2 regions of the Anaerocolumna sp. genome follow, and region 2 is predicted to be linked to the other one. Evidence: predicted binding sites of a transcription regulator. Region 2 holds the regulator's gene; the other holds the start of a gene.
The links. The regulator HrcA, encoded in region 2, represses chaperone genes, less so after heat shock. The targets are predictions, from matches to a motif close to TGTTAGCACTCNNNNNNNNNGAGTGCTAACA.

Region 1: a site for HrcA is predicted at 1,342-1,372, ahead of htpG (molecular chaperone HtpG). Genes of this name have one in related genera too.

The regions. Positions count from the first base shown of each region.
Region 1 is NZ_DAMAUC010000017.1:55,689-59,884, forward strand. It holds gene RT261_RS14120 (TraX family protein) at 1-75, shown strand, start outside; gene RT261_RS14125 (hypothetical protein) at 181-399, opposite strand; gene RT261_RS14130 (hypothetical protein) at 396-599, opposite strand; gene RT261_RS14135 (DUF5721 family protein) at 779-1,276, shown strand; gene htpG (molecular chaperone HtpG) at 1,610-3,709, shown strand; gene RT261_RS14145 (DegV family protein) at 4,171-4,196, shown strand, end outside.
Region 2 is NZ_DAMAUC010000012.1:120,781-124,976, forward strand. It holds gene hemW (radical SAM family heme chaperone HemW) at 1-1,131, shown strand, start outside; gene hrcA (heat-inducible transcriptional repressor HrcA) at 1,353-2,387, shown strand; gene grpE (nucleotide exchange factor GrpE) at 2,474-3,088, shown strand; gene dnaK (molecular chaperone DnaK) at 3,196-4,196, shown strand, end outside.

The sequences.
Region 1 (4,196 bases), on a different contig from region 2:
CTTAACAAATATATATTTTATGCTTTTTATCCGGTGCATATACTTGTGTTGTATTGGATTAGTACGGTAATATAATTGAATATGTCATTCCGAACAAATTCGTCTGATGGCGGGTATAATCCAAAGTCTTAATAGGTATCAGACAAAGATAAGTTCAGAATGACATCATGAAAGAAGGAATTACATTTCTGTATCGTGAGGGCTAATACCTCTGCTTTCAGCTACTTTATCATATAAATCCAGTACGCAGTGTTCATCCTCATCAAAATGTTTACAATTTAAGCAGGATACGGAATTTTCATCACTTACTCTATCCGTAAATGAGCTTTTACCAGATGATTTTTCATAGCCGCTGCAATTTGTTGCAACATCTTCATAAGCTTTATAACTTGCTCTCATAAGGTTTCTCCTTTCCCATGAGAATAATCATGGAGATTATCATAATAATTGTAATTTGAGTTTAAGAAGCTGCCGGTTAAGTCTTCGGCTGATACGGAATTCTTATCCGGAAAATAATAAGAAGTCGGTTCATCGAAGTCTACAACACCATTTTTACTTGGGAAGCGATAGTAGCTTCTCTTGGAATGATCAAAATACATGATAAATATCCCTCCTTGATGTCAAATATCTTATTGCATGATCTTAGGATACGATGGTGCATCCATCTGACAGCGTTCTATGCAATAATGGTTAATGCATAAATAAAAGTGCATACGATGCATTGGAACCAGGGTGATATCATGCTATACTAGTTTTTGCAAAACGGAGGGAAATATACATGATATCTTTAAAAATAATTGATGTGAAAGACTTTATGTCTAAATTTTTAATATCCAATGTTTTTGACAATTTTTTGTTAACTGAATTAGATATAAGTACCTTTACTCATTTTCACATTGATGGAAGATTAAATAAAGAGTTCTATTCTAACGATGAGTTAGAGATATTAGGTGAAAGAAAATACCCCAAATGGAGTGAAATAAAGCCTTTTGCATTTAGCATAATAAAGGGCAGCAAGCTGCCAATATTTATAAAAACAGTATTTGCATTATCATCTGAAAATATTGAAAAAGTAATTCAAAAATCAGGTATCCAGATGAAGGAAGAAGAGATAAATGGATTGTTTATAAATATAAAATATGAAAAAGAAAACCTCTATATTATTACAGGAACTTCCATAAAAACTTTTACTTTAGATAAAACCTTAGATCAAGTATGGGACGGATATGTGAAAGATTTCCTAAGGCATTATGAAATTGCGGTGGAAGATGCTTAAATGCAATTAGAAAAGCTATCCACAAAAGAAAAATTATATATGGAATATGAGATATATTCATAGATTACTAGCACTCTCTTTTGTTGAGTGCTAATTTTCCCTTGACAAATAAAAATTACCGTATTAATATTATTACTAACGAGGAAAGAGTGAAGGAGAAAAATAACCCTCACATATGGAAGAACTCCAACATAAGTATCTATTGAACTTCTTCGTCTATTATTTGAGATATGCCGCAAAGCGACATCATGTTTGAAAGAATTTTATTCTTTCAACGACTTTAAAAAGAACATAGTATATTAAAAAAATTTCAACATAAAAGGAGCGATTTACATGAACAAGGAACAAGGTAGTTTGTCAATTAATTCAGAGAATATATTTCCTATTATAAAAAAATGGCTATATTCCGATCATGATATTTTTATTAGAGAGTTAATATCAAATGGCAGTGATGCGATTACTAAATTAAAAAAATTAGAATTAATGGGAGAGACAACACTTCCAGAGGAAAATAAGTTCAGAATTGATGTGATTGTTAATCCGGAAGAAAAGACACTAAAATTTATTGACAATGGTGTCGGCATGACTGCTGAGGAAGTAAAAGAATACATTAATCAGATCGCATTCTCCGGTGCAGCGGATTTCTTAAATAAGTACAAAGACAAAGCCAACGAAGATCAAATTATCGGACATTTTGGTTTGGGTTTTTATTCTGCATTTATGGTTGCTGACAAAGTTACCATTGATACCCTATCCTGGCAGGAAGGTGCGGAAAGTGTTCATTGGGAGTCAGAAGGCGGTACTGAATTCACAATGACTCAGGGATCACGAGATACAAGAGGAACAGAGATCACTTTGTATCTGAATGAAGAAAGCTATGAATTCTCTAACGAATACCGAGCGAAAGAGATAATAAGTAAATATTGTTCCTTTATGCCGGTAGAAATATATTTTAAAAATGCCAATGCGCCGGAAGAATTTGAAGAAGTAGAAGATACTGACGCAGAGGAAAAGGCAGCAGATGATGATAATATTATTGACGCAGAAGTAAAAGAAGATGGCAAGGCAGTTGATAAAGAAAGTCAGGATGATAAAGAGGAGAAACCAACAAAGAAGGTTCCAAAGAAACCGGAACCTATTAACAACACAACTCCTTTGTGGATGAAACATCCAAATGATTGTACCGAAGAAGAATACAAAGAATTTTATCGTAATGTATTCCATGACTATAAAGAACCATTATTTTGGATTCACTTAAATATGGATTATCCTTTTAACTTAAAAGGTATTTTGTATTTCCCTAAAATTAATACGGAATATGATTCTTTGGAGGGAACCATTAAACTGTATTGCAACCAAGTGTTTATAGCAGATAATATTAAAGAAGTTATTCCGGAATTCTTAATGTTATTAAAAGGTGCCATTGATTGTCCGGATCTGCCGTTGAACGTATCCAGAAGTGCTTTACAAAACGATGGATTTGTTAAAAAAATCTCTGATTATATTACCAAGAAGGTTGCAGACAAGCTTTCCGGTATGTATAAAGTGGAAAAAGAAAGCTACGAAAAATTCTGGGATGACATCAGTCCATTTATTAAATTTGGCTGCTTAAAAGATGATAAATTCAGAGAAAAGATGAAAGATTTTATAATCTTTAAGAATTTAGAAGGCAAATATATAACTTTACCTGAGTATGTAAATGCAAGTGAGAAAGCAGATACAAAGGAAACTGCCGAAGAAAATACCCAGGAAAAGTCAGTAGAAACTTCCTCTAAAGAAGTTGAAAATGCAGAAGAAGCACCAGAAGCTTCTGATAAAAAAGAAGATGAAGAAAAACATGTTATATATTACGTTACCAATGAACAGCAGCAGAGCCAGTACATTAATATGTTTAAAGAAGAAGGTATTGATGCACTTATCTTAACACATAATATTGACCAACCATTCATTACTCAATTGGAACAACATGAAATAACATATCGTTTCCAAAGAATTGATGCTGATATTACGGATAGTTTTAAAGAAGATAATGATGAAGAAGCACTAAAATCACAACATGATAAATTGTCTGAACTATTCCGAAAAGTTTTGAATAAAGACAAACTTGAAGTGAAAGTCATGAAATTGAAAAATGAAAAAGTTTCCTCTATGATTACTCTTTCAGAAGAAGGAAGAAGAATGCAGGAAATGATGAAAATGTATAATATGTACGGAATGAATCCTGACATGTTTGGCAATGATGAAACTTTAGTTTTAAATGCAAACAATAAATTAGTGCAATACATTTTTGAAAATGAAGACAGCCAAAACGTACCTATGATTTGTGAACAACTGTATGACTTGGCTATGCTAAGCCACAAACCATTAGATGGAGAGGCTATGACCAAATTTATAGCACGAAGCAATGATATCATGATACTTTTGACAAAATAGGAATAACCTATCTTTGACACAGCTTACTGCCACATAAATTACTGATGCATACTTTGCCAAAGTAGATTTTAACTATGTTGTGGACATAAGGGATGTTGTATATTTAATTTAAAAAGCCAGAAGAGAATTCAGATGGTTTATAAAATTTAAATATGCAGCATCTCTTTTATTTCATCTCTTTGTTAAACTTTGAGATTAGTACATACCTATTATAGAAACCGTTATTTTTTGAAATAAGGCACTCAATAATTATAAAAAAAGTCTTTTCAAATGTAATAATTTGTGCTATGATTAGTAGTAATAAAAACCATATAACATAGTGAGAAAGTAAATGCCATATAGTTAATGTTTCTAATATATGGGACTTTGTTAAAAATTTGGAGAAAAAAACTATAATATGGGATACTATACTTTAGAATTTAGTGGAATAATTGTTATATAGATATTAGGAGGAATAGGTTATGGCATATAAAATTATAGGAGACAG
Region 2 (4,196 bases):
AAAGGCTTAGGGCTATATATTCATATCCCTTTTTGTGTGAAAAAGTGTGAATATTGTGATTTCCTTTCGGGACCTGCGAGTGAAGAAACAAAAAGACTTTATGTAGAGGCTTTGATAAAGGAGATATTCTCTAATAAGGATTTGGCAGCGGAGTACCTTGTTAAGACGATTTTTATCGGCGGGGGTACTCCTTCTTCTATTGATGGAAAGTTTATTGGGAAAATCTTAAAAGCGGTTAAAGAAGTTTTTAATGTAAGTGAACAGGCAGAGATTTCTATGGAAGCAAACCCTGGGACTGTAAATGAAGAAAAGTTGAGAGAGTATAAGAAGGCAGGAATCAACCGCATTAGTTTTGGACTCCAGTCAGCAGATAATAAAGAATTGAAGTTGTTAGGAAGAATTCATTCCTATGAGGAGTTTGAGGAGAATTATTACATGGCCAGAGAACTGGGATTTTGTAATATTAATGTGGATTTAATATCGGCTTTACCGGGACAGACTATTAAACAGTGGGTCAGTACTTTGGAGAAGGTTATCCAGTTGAAACCGGAACATATCTCTGCATATAGTTTAATTTTGGAAGAAGGTACGCCTTTTTTTGAACGTTATAGTGAAGAGGATCAGGATGAAGATCTTGATAGACGGATTTATAGTAAGACAAAAGAAGTTCTTGAGAATGCCGGATATGATAGATACGAGATTTCTAATTATGCAAAGCCAGGTTTTGCCTGTAAGCACAATTCTTCTTATTGGACCGGAACAGATTATTTGGGGTTAGGATTAGGAGCCTCTTCTTTATTAAATAATATAAGGTGCCACAATGAAGAAAATATGAATGCTTATATTAGGAACTCCAATGATAGAAACAGGTTAAGAAAAAATATAGAATCTTTGGATAGAAAACAGCAAATGGAAGAGTTTATGTTTTTAGGATTAAGAATGATGGAAGGAATTCAAAAAAGCAGATTTAAAGATTTATTTCATGAAGATATAGAAAATATCTATGGAGATGTTTTAAGTCAATCTTTTGATGAGAATCTACTTATGGAGAAGAATAACCGCATATTCCTTACTGAAAAGGGAATAGATTTGAGCAATGTGGTTATGTCCAGATTCTTATTGGATAATTAAATATATATTTGTTTTTAAAATATAAAATGAGAGTATTAAAAAATTAAATTAAAAATTAGTTTTTCTTTATTTTATAGACAGAAATAGAGAAATAAAATATATTTTTCTCAACAATTGAGTAAAATAACTCTTGACAAAGCAATTTGATAGTGCTATTTTATGTATAAAGATGTTAGCACTCCTTGATAGTGAGTGCTAACAACAAAGTTGGGGGTGATTAGATGGCATTGGATGATAGGAAGTTAAAGATATTACAGGCAATTATTCAAAATTATCTTGAAACCGGCGAACCAGTCGGCTCCAGGACAATCTCTAAATTAACCGATTTAAATCTAAGCTCCGCAACAATTCGCAATGAAATGGCTGACTTGGAAGAACAGGGATATATTGTTCAACCCCATACTTCGGCAGGTCGTATTCCATCTGATAAAGGATATCGTTTGTATGTAGATACTATGCTGCAAGACAAAATTCAGGAAGTAGAAGATATGAAGGTACTTCTGGTAGACAAAGCAGATAAGATAGATACCTTATTAAAACAAATAGCTAAGTTACTAGCTGCGAATACCAATTATGCCACATTAGTTACAAAACCTCAATACCGAAGCAGAAAAGTGAAGTTCATACAATTAACAGAAGTGGATGATGATCAGATCCTTGCTGTGATTTTACTGGAAGGCAACATAGTAAAGAATAAGATAATCAATACATTAGAGAAATTAGATAAAGAGATTATTCTTAAATTAAATATTGTATTTAATACTTTCCTTCAAGGATTAGATCTTTCTGAAATTAATCTGACTATTATCCAGAAAATGAAAGAACAGGCAGGTTCATACAGTGGTGTAGTGAGTGATATTCTTGATGTAATTGCTCAGGCAATCAGTGAAGAAAAGAATGTAGAGATTTACACCAGTGGTGCAACCAATATGTTAAAATATCCTGAACTTAGTGATATGGATAAAGTATCAGAATTACTGAATACTTTTGAGGAAAAGAATCAACTGACAGAGCTGGTGGCCGCTACCCCTGCAGAAGATTCTGAAAAGGGAGGCATCCAAGTATATATTGGAAGTGAAACTCCCGTAGAGGCTATGAAAGATTGTTCTGTTGTAACAGCCACTTATGAAATAGAAGATGGTGTTTATGGCAAGATAGGCATTATTGGTCCAAAGAGAATGGATTATGAAAAAGTAGTCAGTACGCTGCATACACTTATGGTGCAGTTGGATGAAATATTTAAGAAAAAAACTTAACATAAGGAAAGGCGGTAACAAAAGTGGAAGGCAAGGATAATTCTGTAGAAGAGTTAAAGACAGATAGAGTTAACCAAGAGGAAGAAATGAAAAACAACATAAATCCAGAGAGTGCAAACCAAACCTTAGAAAATGAAGATAAAAACGAGCAATTTGAATCAAGTAATGAAGAAAATGCAGATGAGAATCTTGAAGATGAAGAAAGCACTGATGATGGAGATAAGAAATCCGGAAAGTTCTTTAAAAAGAAAGAAAAGAAGAAAGATCCAAAAGATTTAAAGATTGAAGAACTGGAGGACCGATTAAAGCGTACTTTTGCTGAATTTGATAATTATCGTAAGCGTACGGAAAAGGAAAAATCTCAGATGTTTGAAATCGGCGCAAGAGATATTGTTGAAAAAGTTCTTCCGGTTATTGATAATTTTGAAAGAGGACTTGGAACTTTAACAGAAGAAGAAAAGTCCGGTGGATTTGCACAAGGCATTGAAAAAATCTACAAACAATTAATGGATACCTTAACAGAATCCGGTTTAAAACCAATAGAAGCTGCCGGAAAAGAATTTAATCCCGATCTTCATAATGCGGTAATGCATTCAGAGGATCCTGAACTGGGAGAAAACATAGTAGCAGAGGAATTCCAAAAAGGTTATATATTTAAAGATACTGTGGTTAGACATAGTATGGTAAGAGTTGTTAATTAAAGCAATATAATTGTTTATTTAGTAAATACATTTATATTTATTTATAATTTTATTATTAATTTGTAATAATTCATATTGTTAATTGAAAAATTTAGGAGGAATAAATTATGGGCAAAATCATAGGAATCGATTTAGGAACGACAAACTCATGTGTTGCCGTTATGGAAGGTGGAAAACCAGTAATTATTGCCAATACAGAAGGTGCCAGAACTACTCCTTCCGTAGTTGCATTTACAAAGACAGGTGAAAGATTAGTTGGTGAACCTGCAAAACGTCAAGCTGTAACAAATGCTGATAAAACAATTGCATCTATTAAAAGACATATGGGAACTGACTTTAAAGTTAAAATAGATGATAAGAAATATTCACCACAAGAAATTTCTGCAATGATTCTTCAAAAATTAAAAACGGATGCAGAAAGTTATTTAGGAGAAAAAGTATCCGAAGCGGTTATTACCGTACCGGCTTACTTTAACGATGCTCAAAGACAGGCTACAAAAGATGCTGGTAAAATTGCCGGACTTGATGTTAAGAGAATTATCAACGAGCCGACAGCTGCAGCTTTAGCATATGGTCTTGATAATGAAAAAGAACAAAAAATCATGGTTTACGATTTAGGCGGCGGTACTTTCGACGTTTCTATTATCGAAATCGGTGACGGTGTTATTGAAGTTTTAGCTACTTCCGGTGATAACAGACTTGGTGGTGATGACTTTGATGAAAAAGTTACAAGATATATGATTGATGAATTTAAGAGGACAGAAGGTGTAGACTTATCAACAGATAAGATGGCACTTCAAAGATTAAGAGAAGCAGCAGAAAAAGCAAAGAAAGAATTATCTTCTGCAGCTACAACAAATATAAACTTACCTTTTATTACTGCAACAGCAGAAGGACCAAAACATTTTGATATGAACCTGACAAGAGCTAAGTTTGACGAATTAACTCATGATTTAGTAGAAAGAACAGCAACTCCTGTTCAAAACGCATTAAGAGATGCCGGAATTGCTGCTTCAGAATTAAGTAAAGTTTTACTTGTTGGTGGTTCTACCCGTGTTCCTGCTGTACAGGATAAAGTAAAACAATTAACCGGTCATGAACCATCCAA